DNA from 2 places in the Burkholderia sp. AW33-5 genome. Region 1 is predicted to be linked to the other one. Evidence: riboswitches for the same ligand, from Rfam matches in the RefSeq annotation. Region 1 holds a riboswitch; the other holds the start of a gene.
What was found. A riboswitch is a leader RNA that binds a small molecule or an ion and turns the genes downstream of it on or off. The one in region 1 is predicted to bind cobalamin.
Positions count from the first base shown of each region.

Region 2: linked by a shared signal. The riboswitch ahead of ACV22V_RS07150 (TonB-dependent receptor domain-containing protein) and the one ahead of cobG (precorrin-3B synthase) in region 1 are both predicted to bind cobalamin.

Region 1 is NZ_JBSAXA010000002.1:604,888-611,646, reverse strand. It holds gene cobJ (precorrin-3B C(17)-methyltransferase) at 1-1,139, opposite strand, end outside; gene ACV22V_RS06310 (precorrin-2 C(20)-methyltransferase) at 1,136-1,870, opposite strand; gene ACV22V_RS06305 (precorrin-8X methylmutase) at 1,867-2,493, opposite strand; gene cobG (precorrin-3B synthase) at 2,486-3,841, opposite strand; cobalamin riboswitch at 3,949-4,139, opposite strand; gene cbiE (precorrin-6y C5,15-methyltransferase (decarboxylating) subunit CbiE) at 4,343-5,578, shown strand; gene ACV22V_RS06290 (cobalt-precorrin-5B (C(1))-methyltransferase) at 5,578-6,666, shown strand; gene ACV22V_RS06285 (cobalt-precorrin-6A reductase) at 6,663-6,759, shown strand, end outside.
Region 2 is NZ_JBSAXA010000003.1:94,293-101,051, forward strand. It holds gene ACV22V_RS07130 (NADP-dependent oxidoreductase) at 1-676, opposite strand, end outside; gene ACV22V_RS07135 (Dabb family protein) at 731-1,363, opposite strand; gene ACV22V_RS07140 (hypothetical protein) at 1,353-1,697, opposite strand; gene ACV22V_RS07145 (helix-turn-helix domain-containing protein) at 1,867-2,910, shown strand; cobalamin riboswitch at 3,020-3,212, shown strand; gene ACV22V_RS07150 (TonB-dependent receptor domain-containing protein) at 3,529-5,457, shown strand; gene ACV22V_RS07155 (LysE family translocator) at 5,492-6,130, opposite strand; gene ACV22V_RS07160 (Lrp/AsnC family transcriptional regulator) at 6,245-6,706, shown strand.

The sequences.
Region 1 (6,759 bases):
TGCATTTCCTCGCGATTGTCCGTGCCGTGGACGCGCTGATCCGCGCGGAACGGGCCGGCCATCGTCACGTAGGTCGTATAGCCGAGGATGTCGGTGGCTTGCGCGAGCGCGGTGCGCGCGGCGGGCGTGAGCCATGCCGCATCGCCCGGGCCGAGGCCGAGCACCGTCAGGCGGCCGCGCGCACGGCCGAGCGTCGCGGGATCGACGGGTTGCGTCGCGACCGCGCACGCGAGGCCGTCGGACGTTGCGCGCAGTGTGTGCGCCACACGCAACGTCGAACCCAGCAGGGCAGCCGCATCGGCGTCTTCGTCGCATTCGACATCGGCGAAGCGCAGCGGCACGCCCAGCGTCCGTGCCGCCGCTTCGACCCGCGCATCGTCGAGCAACGACGCCGGGGCGACGAGTGCGGCGAGCGCCAGCCGTGCGAGACCGTGCGTATCGAGCAGCGCGTCGATGCGCTCGGCAAGCGACGGCGACGCATCGGCCCGCACGCCGCGGGCCTCGATGGCGACCACCACGCTGCGCGGATGGATCACGAGTTCGTCGCGCGCGCCGCGCCACGCATCGGGCGTCACGCGGATCGCATGCGCGGCCGCAGCGTCGCGCGGCAGCGCGACGTCGTCGAGCCACGGCGCCGCGCCGTCGACGCGCGTGGCCGCACCCGCGAGCAGGTCGGACACGAAACGCTTGCCTTGCTGGAGATCGGCGAGCGCATAGCCGTCGGGCGGGTTGAGCACGCACGCGCCGAAGCGCAGCTCGCCGCTCGTCGTGATCGCGGGCGCGACGCCGAGGCATTCGGCGAGTTCGCGCGCGATCAGGTTGACGCCCGTCAGCCCGCCGAGCAGCGGCACGACGGCCGAACCGTCTTCCGCGACCGCGAGCACCGGCGGCTCGACACCCTTGTCGGCGAGCGCCGGCGCGACGCAACGGATCACGATGCCGGCCGCGCACAGCGCGACGATCGGCAGGCCGCGCGCGTAAAGCTCGCGCAGGTGCGCGCCGAGCTCGTCGAACGGCACGTCGGCCTCGACGCGCGACGCGAGCCCGTGCACGACGGCGCCCGGATAACGCGCCTGGATACGCCGCGCGGTATCGAGTGCGCCCGCGCCGAGAATCACGATCGCGGGCGGAGTCGTCATCCTTGCCATTTTTCCCCCGGCACGACGAGCAGCGAGAAGTACGGCGACGCCATCGGATCGACTTCATCCAGCGGCACGATGCGCTGCGCCGCCATCGTCGCGCGCTCGACGTACAGCGCGCGCTTCGCGAGTCCCAGTTCGTCGAGTACGCGCCGCACCTTGTCGAAGTTGCGGCCGAGCTTCATCACGACGGCCGCGTCGGCCTGCGCGAGCCGCGTGCGCAATTCGTCCTCCGGCAGCACGCCGGACAGCACCGACAGGCTCTGGTTGCGATAGACGAGCGGCTGGCCGAGCACGGCCGTGCCGCCGAGCATCGCGCACACGCCCGGGATCACCTCGGTGTCGTAGCGCGGCGCGAGGCGATCGTGCAGGTACATGTACGACCCGTAGAAGAACGGATCGCCTTCGCAGATCACCGCGACGTCGCGCCCGGCGTCGAGATGCGACGCGACGATCTCGGCGGCCGTGTCGTAGAAATCGGCGATCACGGTCTCGTAGCAGAGCGGCGGCGGCAGCGCCTCGGTCGTCACCGGATAGACGAGCGGCAATTGCGTCTGCGCATCGAGCAGATGCGCCTCGACGATCCCGTAGGCATTGCCCTTCTTGCCCTTCGCGACGAAATACGCGACCACCGGCGCGGCCTGCAGCACGCGCAGCGCCTTGATCGTCATCAGTTCGGGGTCGCCGGGGCCGACGCCGACCCCGAACAGGCGTCCGCGCGGGGCCGTCATTCTGCCTCCGTCGCGAGTGCGTTGACGGCGGCCGCGGCCATCGCGCTGCCGCCGCGCCGCCCGAGCAGCGCGACGTACGGCACGCCGCGGCTGTCGGCGTCGAGCGCCGCCTTGGATTCGGCCGCGCCGATGAAGCCGACCGGAAAGCCGAGGATCAGCGCGGGGCGCGGCGCGCCGGCGTCGATCATGTCGAGCAGGTGGAACAGCGCGGTCGGCGCATTGCCGATCACGACGACGCTGCCGGCCAGATGCGGGCGCCACAGTTCGAGCGCCGCGGCCGAGCGCGTGTTGCCGAGATGCCGCGCGAGGTCAGGTACTTCCGGTTCGCCGAGCGTGCAGATCACGCGATTGCCGGCCGGCAGCCGCGCGCGCGTGATGCCTTCGGCGACCATCCGCGCGTCGCACAGGATCGGCGCGCCGGCCGCGAGCGCCGTGCGGCCCGCCGTGCCGGCGCCGGCCGAGAAGCGCAGGTCGTAGGCGACATCGACCATCCCGCAGGCGTGGATCACGCGCACCGCGAGCTTCTCGAGATCGGGCGGAACCTGCGACAGGTCGGCCTCGGCGCGGATCGTCGCGAACGACTGGCGGTAGATTTCCTGCCCGTCGCGAATATAGTCAAGCATCGGTGGTGTCCTGGCTGTGCCGCGCGCCCGTCAGTCGGTCCGCGGCCTGGTCAATCGTCAGATGGCGCGCGAGCGGGGCGCCGAGGCCCGCGGCGGCGTCGCGCCGGTAAAGGTCGTAGCGTCCGTGCGCGACCGCGACGAGGGTGGACGTCGCGGGGTGCGGCAGCGCGCAGTGGCGCTCGCAGCCGGTCAGGTGCACGTCGACCGGATGGCCGACGCGCGCGGCCAGCGCGAGCGCATCGTGTTTCGTATCGGCGCGCGACTTCGCGCAGCCCGCGCTGCCGGTGCACGCGACCAGCGCGGCCAGCGGGTCGGACATCGTGCACACGAGGCCGAGCGACGCGAGCGCGTCGAGCACGGCCGGCGTGCGTTCGTGCCGCACGCCGTGCACGAACACGCCTTGCCACGGCGTCATCGACAGCGTGCCGTCACCTTCCGCGTCGGCGAGTGCCGCGAGCCGTTCCAGTTGCGTTGCGTCGAGCCGGCCGAGCACGAACTGCGCGCCGACGCTGCAGCGATCCGCATCGCGCGACGGCCGTGCACCGAAACGCAGCGCGGCGTCCGCATGCTTGCGCCGCCAGCCGGCCAGTGCCGGATCGGCTTCGAGCGGGAAGGGCGCGTAATGCTGCGCGCGCTCGCGCAACGCGCATGCGCCGCCGGTTGCGAGCAACGCGCGCATCCGCGTGATGTCGGCCGGCGCGAGATCGAGGAACGCGAGCAGCAGTGCGCGAACGAGCGCGACGGTCTGGTCCGGCGCGACGTCGAACCAGGCGGGCGAATCACCGGGCGCGACCGGCGGGCAGCCGGCCAGGCCCGCGGCGATGCGAACCGCGCCGTCGCCGCGACGCCACGCGGCGAGCCAGATGTCGTGCGGATGATCGAGCGCCGCGACCGATTCGCCGCCGTCGAGCTGGATCGAGAATTTCGGCGACACCTCGCCGCGACGCGGCTCGTGCGTCAGCATGTCGAGCAACGGCAGCGCGAGCGCGCGGCTGTCGAGCAGTGCGTCGGGATCGCGCCCCGCGAGCGGGCTGAGCATCAGGTTGCGGACGTCGTCGCTCGCGGCGAGCGCGGCGCGGTCGTCGGCGGCATCGCCGGCGCGCGGGCCCAGGCCGGCATCGAGCAACGCGTCGGCCAGCGTATCGGCCGCGCCGTCGCGGATGCCGCGCAACTGGAGATTCGCGCGATTGGTCGCGTCGATCGCGCCGGAGCCGCAGGCGCGCGCGGCCGCGGCGATCGCACGCGCCTGCCGCGCGTCGAGCCGGCCGCCCGGCAGCTTGATCCGGCACAGCCCGCCGTCGGCGGCCGCGACGACGCGCACGAGCCCCGGGCAAGCCGACGGGCGCACGACGGGCGATGCAGGAATGGAATCGGGGGCGGAACTCAACGGGATACCGGGACAGTGTCGCGCCGCGGCCAACGCATCGGTACACCCCGCCCGACGCCGACTGGCACGCACGCACTTTCATGCCGGCAGGTCTCCTGGCTGACAGGTCGGCGCCGGCTCCCGGCCTTCCCGGTGAAACCAGTGGCACGAGGGGGAGATCGGCTCGCTGTCTACAGTTGCGGGGGCAGCCACAGCGGCGCGGTGCGCGCCCTGTGTTCCCTCTTCGGCCCCGAAGGGCACCGGCGAACGAACGGCCGTAGCATACCCGATTTCCCCCGCGCTTCGCGACCGCCGAGCGGGCATCGTGGCCGAAGCGAAATGCGGCCCGGCGTCGGCGGGCCGGCAGATGAAACGCGCGGTGGAACACGGTACCATGCCGACTTTCGCAATGCGGACGGCCGCACCGGCGCCATACCGGCGCCGTGCGGCGACTCGATGGAACCGGACGATGGGGAAGGGTGCATGACGGCGTGGCTGACGGTAGTGGGCATCGGCGACGACGGCTACGCGGGGCTCGGGCGCAGCGCACGGCGCGCGCTGCTCGAGGCGTCGCGGGTCGTCGGCGCGAAGCGGCACCTCGACATGCTGCCCGCGCGGCTGCGGGCCGAGCGCGCCGCGTGGCCGTCGCCATTCGACCTGTCGGGCCTGCTCGCGCGACGCGGTTCGCCCGTCTGCGTGCTGGCGAGCGGCGACCCGATGCTGTTCGGCGTCGGCGCGACACTCGCGCGCGAACTATCCCCCGACGAATGGCGCGTGCTGCCCGCACCGTCGTCGCTGTCGCTGGCGGCCGCGCGGCTCGGCTGGGCATTGCAGGACGTCGGCGCGGTGTCGCTCGTCGGCCGGCCGCTCGCGACGCTCGCGCGCCATCTGCTGCCGGGCCGGCGCCTGTTCGTGCTGAGCGCCGACGGCCGCACGCCGGCCACGGTCGCCGCCGAACTCGCCGCGCGCGGCTTCGGCCCGACACGCATCAGCGTGTTCGAACACCTCGGCGGCCCGCTCGAGCGGCGCATCGACGGTCTCGCGCAAGACTGGAACATCGACGAGACCGCCGCGCTCAATCTCGTCGCGCTCGACTGCCAGGCCGGCCCCGATGCGCCGCGCCGCGCACTCACGCCCGGCCTGCCCGACGACGCGTACCGCCACGACGGCCAGCTCACCAAGCGCGACATGCGCGCGCTGACGCTCGGACGCCTCGCGCCCGCACCCGGCGAACTGCTGTGGGACGTCGGCGCGGGCAGCGGCTCGATCGGCATCGAATGGATGCGCGCGCATCCGTCGTGCCAGGCGATCGCGATCGAGTCGCATGCGGAGCGCCAGCGCTTCATCGAGCACAACCGCGACGCGCTCGGCGTGCCGGGGCTGCAACTCGTCGCGGGGCGCGCGCCCGCTGCGCTCGCGGGGCTCGCTGCGCCCGACGCGATCTTCATCGGCGGCGGCGCGACCGCGCCCGGCGTGCTCGACGCGTGCTGGTCGGCGCTGAAGCCCGGCGGCCGGCTCGTCGCGAATGCGGTCACGCTGCAGGGCGAGCTCGCGCTCGCCGCGTGGCGCGGGATGCACGGCGGCACGCTCACGCGCGTGTCGCTCGCGCACGCCGAGCCGCTCGGCCGCTTCGACACGTGGCGGCAGCCGTTGCCCGTCACGCTGTACGACGTGCGCAAACCCGATGCCTCGGCAACGGACCTCACGGACCCCGCGTGATGCGCGACGAAACCCCCGAACAACCGGCGCCGCTGCGCTTCGGCTACACGACCGGCAGCTGCGCGACCGCGACGTCGCTCGCCGCCGCGCGCCTGCTGCTGGCGGGGCACGCGGTCGACGCCGTCGAGATCGTGCTGCCGAAGGGGCAGCACGTGATGATGCGGCTGGCGTTCTGCCGGACGACGGCCGACGGCGCGGAAGCCGGCACGATCAAGGATGCCGGCGACGATCCGGACGTCACGCACGGCGCGCTCGTCTTCGCGCGCGTCGCGCTCGCGGCCGCGCCCGGCGTGCGTTTTCACGCGGGGCCGGGTGTCGGCACCGTCACGCGCGCCGGACTCACGCTGCCGGTCGGCGAACCGGCGATCAATCCGGTGCCGCGCCAGATGATGACCACGCACCTCGACGCGCTCGCGGCCGAATTCGGCTACGCAGGCGGCTTCGACGTGACGATCGGCGTCGAGGGCGGCGAAGCGCTCGCGCTGAAGACGATGAACCCGCGTCTCGGCATCGTCGGCGGATTGTCGATCCTCGGCACGACCGGCATCGTGCGGCCGTTCTCGTGCTCGGCGTACATCGCGTCGATCCACCAGGGCATCGACGTCGCCCGCGCGAACGGGATCGCGCACATCGCCGCGTGCACCGGCAACGCGAGCGAGGATGCGATGCGCGCGCACTACGGCCTGCCCGACATGGCGCTGATCGAAATGGGCGATTTCGCCGGCGCGGTGCTCAAGCACCTGCGCCGCGCGCCGGTCGCGCGCCTGTCGATGTGCGGCGGCTTCGGCAAGCTCAGCAAGCTCGCGGCGGGCCATCTGGATCTGCACAGCCGCCATTCGAGCATCGACCTGCCGCTGCTTGCGCAGTGGGCGGCCGAGGCGGGCGCGAACGCCGCGCTGCAGGCCGCGATGCGCGCGGCGAACACGAGCCAGGAAGCGCTCAAGCTCGCGCAGGCCGACGGCGTGCCGCTCGGCGACATCGTCTGCGCGCATGCGCTGCGGGTCGCGCGCGACATCGTGCCGCCATCGGTCGCGGTCGAAATGTTCGCGATCGACCGGCAGGGCCGCTTCGTCGGGAGCGCACGATGAGCGCGCGCATCCTGCTGCTCGGCGGCACCGGCGACGCGCTGAAGATCGCGCGCGCACTCGGCCCGCAACACGTCTACAGCCTCGCGGGCCTCG
Region 2 (6,759 bases), on a different contig from region 1:
GCGTGTCGCCGCCGACCGCATCGAGCACGAGATCGACGCCGCCGGGCGCCCACGCCCGCACGGCCGCCGCGATATCCTGCGCGCGATAGTCGATGCTCGCCGCCGCGCCGAGCGCCTCGACGCGCGCGCGATTGCGGGACGAGCACGTCGCCGCGACGCGCGCGCCCGCCTGCGCGGCAAGCTGGATCGCGAACGTGCCGACCGCGCCCGCGCCGCCGTGCACGAGCACGGTCTGCCCGTCACGCAGCGCGCCATCGTCGAACAGGCCGGCCCACGCGGCCAGCGCGGGCGTCGGCGTGGCGGCCGCTTCCGCGAAGCCGACCGTGTCGGGCAGGCGCACGACCGAGTCGTGCCGCACCGCGACGTATTCCGCATACGCGCCCCAGCGCCCCGCGCCGACGTCGGTCTGCGCGAACACGCGCATCCCGGGCGCGAAACCTTCCACGCCCTCGCCGACCGCCTCGACCACACCGGCCGCGTCGAAGCCGATCACGAACGGAAACGTGATCTGCATGAACGCGCCGAGATAGCCTTCGCGGCATTTCCAGTCGGCGGGATTGACGCCCGCGTACGCGACGCGGATCAGCACGTCGCCGGGGCCCGGCCTCGGTGCGGGAACGTCGGCCATTCGCAGCGCGTCGGAATGGCCGACGCGGTCGATCAGCAAGGCTCGCATGGTGGTGTCTCCAGGGTTGTCGTTTGCATGGCGGCGGCTCGCGTGCGCCGTGCGTCACGCGGCCGTGTCGGCCAGCAGGCTCGACGCGAGCGGACAGAACGCGTGCGAGATCGCATCGACCGTCCAGTTGGGGCTTTCGGCGTCGAAGCGGCGGTCGACCCAGCCCCAGTGATACGGATGCAGCAGGTATTCGCCGAGCAGATCGCCGGCGTGCGCGAATTCCTGTTGCCAGACGTGGGTCCACGCACCCGGCGTCACGATCCGGCTCAGCCGCCAGTTGCGGATGCCGGGCATGAACGCGGGCATGCGCAGCAGTTCGCGCTCGAGGTCGCGCACCTGTGCTTCGTCGGCCTTCGGCCGCACGCGCAGCATCAGCGTGCGCCATACGCCGTCGCGCAGCGCCGGCTCGCGCAGGCCGCCGCCGATTGCCCGGCATGCGGCGCCGTCGATCCGCACGACGCCCGGTATGCGGGCCAGCGCGGTGAAGTCCGGCGCGTGGTCGGCCGCCCGTTCGTCGCGCAGCACGTCGAGCGTGTAGTCGCCCGCGTTCCAGCAGCCGTCCAGATTGCGCGCGAGCGCCACGCGGGTCGCGCCGGGCAACGCTTGCGCGGCGTCGCGCAATGCACGTTCGAACGCGCCGGCATCGTCGGTCGCCAAAGCGAATATCTGCGCCGTGTCATGCCGCATGCTCGACCTCCGCCAGCGCAGGCAGCGGCGCATCGGCCTCCGTCATCACATGGCGGCGGCGGACGTCGCACAGCGCGTCGACGGCCATCCAGAACGCGACCACGTCGCCGTCGGTCAGCGCGCGCATCCGGTAGTACGCCGCCGCATCCGCAACCTGCCAAGTCAGCCACAGCGTGCTCGGCTGCCCCGGCACCGCGACGGGCGGCGACACCCAGCGGCCGGCCGCCGTCAGTCCGCGCGCCGCGTGGCCCGGCAAATAACGGTCGCGCAGCAGCGCCAGCACGTCGGGAATGCGCTCGGGCGCGAGGGTGATTTCGTCTACGATCTGGATCATTCGCGGGTCGTCTCGGGAGGTTCGTGGCGCAATGCGATGCCGGTCGCCTACGCCGTTCCGGCGAGGCCGGAAGCGGCCGGCGTGGATAGCATTCTTGCGTGGCGACGGCCGGCGAACCCCTACCGGCCCGCTCAACGGCCCCTGTCGTAACGCTCAGATCGGGAGAGAGATGAAACAGCGCGCAATGCCGGCACGCGGCCGCATGCTGCCGGGCCTCGGCGCCCGCCTGCTGGACGAGCTGACGCGCAGCGGCGCACCGCCGGCGGAACGACCGACGACGCCGGCCGCCGACGTCGCGTCGACGACGCCCGGCGGCTTCGTCGCGCTGTACCGCGACGCGATCGAGCGGCTCGAGGCGCAGGTTGCGCGCGGCAACGGCCATCCGCCGATGCGCAAGCAGGAAGTCGACCTGATGTGCCGCTGCCTGCTCAGTTGCGCGACGCTCGCCGACGCGATCCGCTGCGCGGCCGAATTCTGCGAGATGCTGACGCCGCGCGCCGGCGCGCTGTCGCTCGCGGTGCGCGACGGGCGCGCGACGTTCCGGATGGATTCGCTGCGCCGCACGCGCAGCCCGGCCGCGTGCCTCGTCGACCTGACGGGCTTGTTCTGCTATCTGCAGCTGTTCGGCTGGCTGATCGGGCAGCCGCTGCGACCGGACGAAGTCTGGCTCGGCCATCCGCGCCGCGACGACGCGATGCCGCTGCTCGGGCTGTTCAACGCGCCGGTCGATGTCGGCCGCAAAACCTATGGTTTCGCATTCGACGCCGCGCGGCTCGATGCCCGCGTGATCCGCCAGCCGGGCGAGCTGGCCGCGTTCCTCGTCGATTTTCCGTTTCGTCTGATCGATGCGGCGCCGGCCGTCGTGTCATGGGCGCAGCAGGTGCGCGGCTTTCTCGACGCGGCGCTCGCGCGCGAGCAGGCGCTCCCCGCGCTTGCCGAACTGGCGACATGGCTCGGCGTCAGCGAGGCGACGTTGCGACGGCGGCTGGCGGCCGAAGGCAGCGGCTATCACGCGTTGCGCGAGCAGTGTCTCGCCGACGTCGCGCGGCGGTGCCTGCGCGAGTCCGATTGGCCGGTCGCGCGGATCGCCGCGCATCTCGGGTTCGCGGGCGAGGAAGCATTCCGGCGGGCGTTCGTGCGATGGACGGGCGTCGCGCCGAGCCGGTTCCGCCGCGATTGCCGCGCGGCCAGCGCGCCCTTTCCTCAGATGTAAAGGGGTCCTCATGTCTCGCAAGCGAGGATTTGGAAAAGAATCCGGCGAGCACTGACGTTTTTTCGCATCCCCGCGCGCTTCGCCGATTGACGCGCCGGAGCGCTCGCCATTACGCTTGCGCGCTGATGGTTCCCGGAGACGGGATCAAAAGGGAACGCAGGAGAGGCAGCGCCTCGAATCTGCGGCTGCCCCCGCAACTGTGAGCGGCGAATCCGCACTACTCCAAGCCACTGGGAAACCGGGAAGGCCGGTGCGAATAGCGACCCGCGAGCCAGGAGACCTGCCATCGACCCGAGGTCCAAGCAGCCGCGCCGGGCGGGGTGTCCCGGAGCGCCAGGCACCGCCTTTGGCGGTCGCCCCCGTTGCATGGACGGCCCGACCTCAGGACCCTTCAGATGTCCAGTCTTTCCGCCTCCGCTTCCTCGCCGGAAGCGTCGTGCCGTCGCGCCAGCCATGGGCGCGGCGTGTCCGCACGCGTGTGCCGTGCCGTGTCGTTCGATCCGCGCGACGACCGCCCAAGCCGTCCGGTCTCGCGATAGACCGATACGAATCCGGGCGGTACGCACCGCCACCCGCTTACGCTCGCCGTACCCGCAACACGATCACGCTCATTGCCTCATGAATCTTCGCCACTTTCTCGCCACGTCCGCCGCCACGGCGCTGTTCGCCCCGATCGCCCATGCCGCCGGCGACACGGCGCTCCCGCAGCCGCCCCAACCCGCCGCAGCCGCCGACCTGCCGACGATCAGCGTGACCGACACGCGGCACCTGCCCGAATCGTTCGACCAGCGCTATGCGACGACACAGGTGCTCACGCGCGCCGATCTCGATCGGCTGTCGCCGAGCGACCCGAGCATCACGCAGGCGCTCGCGACGCTGCCGGGCGTGACCGTCTCGCAAAACGGCGGCCCCGGCTCGTCGGCGTCCGTGAGCATCCGCGGCTCGTCCGCCAATCAGGTCGCGGTGTTCATCGACGGCATCCGGATCGGCTCGCCGACGACCGGCATCGCGCCGTGGGCCGACCTGCCGACCGACGCGTTCGAACGCGTCGAGGTGATCTCGGGGCCGGCCGCCGCATCATTCGGCGCGAACGCGATGGGCGGCGTCGTGCAACTGTTCACGCGCCGCGCGGCAGGCCAGCCGAACCAGACGACCGTGTCGTTCGGCGGCGGCTCGAACAAGACCTTCGACACGCAGGTGCGCACGTCGGGCACCGTGCCGTCGACGGGGCCGCTCGCCGCGCTCGGCGGCCTCACCTACACGCTCGGCCTGCACAGCTACAACACGGCCGGCATCGACGCGACGCGGCCGTTCGCCTACGGGCACGAGGACGGCCGCAATCCGTATCACGCGCAGGACCTCGATGCGCGACTCGGCTACGCGCGCGACAACTGGTCGATCTCGACGTTCGCGCTGTATCACCGCTCCGACCTGTCCTATGACAACGCCGGCTTTGCGAATCGCGAGCTCGATCATCAGCTGACGACCGGCATCGCGTTCCATCTCGACATCACGCCCGACACCCAGTTCGACCAGTCGTTCGGTTATGCGAACGACCGCCAGTTCCTGTATGCGAGCGACCCGACCATTCCGACCGACCAGATCAACTCGCAGCGCATCAGTTCGTCGACGTCGCTGACCCATCAGGAACACGGCTTCCGGCTGTTCGGCCTGCCGCTGTCGGGCGAGACGAAGGTCGCGTACGACTTCACGCGCGAACAGGCCTTCCTGCCCGTCGACGTGCCGGACGGCGTGCCCACGCGCAACGACTCCGCGTTCTCGTTGCATCAGTCGGCGACGCTCGGCAGCGTCACGATGTTCGTCGCGGGGCGGCACGAGATCATCGCCGGGAAGGCCGTGAACACCGGCAACGCCGCGCTGTCGTGGGCCATCACGCCGGTCTATACGGCGCGCGTGTCGTACGGCAACGCGTTCCGCCTGCCCTCGTTCAACGACCTGTACTACCCGGGCTACGGCAACCCGGACCTGAACCCGGAACGCAGCGATTCGGTCGAGGCCGCGCTCGATGCGAACACGGCGTACGGCACGTTCAGCGCCGCGATCTACGACACGCGCATCAACAACCTGATCGCCTACAACCCCGCGACGCGCTCGCCGATGAACATCGGTCGCTCGCATATCCGCGGCATCGACCTGTCGTACAAGGGCACGATCGGCCGCTATACGCCGGTGAGCGTCGCGGTCGGTTTCCTGAATCCGCAGGACGAAACCAACGACAGCTGGCTCAACCGCCGGCCGCGCCAGACGGTCAGCGTCAACGTCGACCACACGTGGGACGAATTCAACCTGCACGCATTGAGCACGGGCGCGTCGCTGAACTACGGCGGCACGACGTTCGACGACCCGGCCAACACGACGTATCTGCCGTCGTACCTGACCGTGAACCTGCGCGCGTCGTACAGGATCAATTCGCACCTGACGGTGTCGGCGACGCTGTCGAACCTGTTCGACCGTCAGTACATGACCGCGTACGGCTACAACACGCTCGGCCGCACTGCGTTCGGCAAGGTCAGCTACACGTTCTGACCGCGCACGCGGTGTGCCGGTGCCGCGGCGCGCGTCATGACCAGACGACGCCGCGCATGCCCGCAATCAACTGGATCGCGCCGAACACCGCGATCACGACGGCCGACACGCGCGACAGCCCGTGCATGAACGTGAGCGGCATCTTCGCTCGCAACGCGGCGGTCGCGCCGCTCAGGCACAGCCACCACGTCGCGGATCCGAGGAACACGCCCGCGACCATCGACGCCACGGTCAGCCCCATCGTGCCTTCATGCGTGCCCGCCAGCGGGCCGAGCGCCGCGAAGATCCCGACGAAAGACAGGATCGTCATCGGGTTCGACAGCGTGAGGCCGAAGGTCGTCAGGAAATCGCGCAACACGGTCGTGCGCGGCACGTCCTGCACCGCCGCCGACGCGGCCGGCGCCTGCCGCGCGATGGACCAGGCCAGCCACACGAGGAACGCGCCGCCGACGATTTTCAGCGCGACGGTCAGCACCGGAAACGCGGTGACGATGCCGGCGACGCCCAGCGCGCCGAGCAGCCCGTAGATCGCATCGGCGCACGCGGCGCCGATGCCCGTCGCGAACCCCGCGTGAAAGCCGCGGCTCAGGCTGCGCTGGATGCAGAGCATGCCGATCGGGCCGACCGGCACGGCGATCGACAACCCCATCACGACGGACTTGATGAACAGCATGGCCGGCTCCTCGCGACATGCAATGACATGATCCGCATCGTAGGGAAAGTCCGGTCGCCGCTGAAGACGGTTTTTAAGGAAAAATGGGGCCTTCACCTTAAAAACTCCGCCGCGATGGACGAACTCGACTGGAAGATACTCGCACTGCTGCAGGCCAACGGCCGCATCAGCTACACGGAGCTGGCGCGCCAGGTTCACCTGTCGGTGCCGGCGGTGACGGAACGCGTGAAGCGCCTCGAATCGGCCGGCGTGATCGACGGCTACACGGCGCGGGTCAATCCGGCCGCGGCCGGCTACCCGGTGAGCGCGCTGATCGGCATCACGGTGCCGCAGCCGGCGAAGGCGAAATTCCTGAAGCTGCTGGAGACGATTCCCGAAGTGGTCGAGTGCCATCACGTGACCGGCGCGGATTCTTACGTGATGCGGTTCGTCGCCGTCAGCATGGCGCACCTCGAGCAACTGATCGAGCGCATCAACCTGTACGGCGAAACGCGCACGTCGATCGTGATGTCGACGCCGCTGCCGGCGCGCGGGCTCGCACGGCCGGCCGCGTCGGTCAAAGGCATGCGGGGGTGACAGGACGCCCCGCGTTGCGCGATGCTGTGCGCGACGCACCTTGCACGAACCGG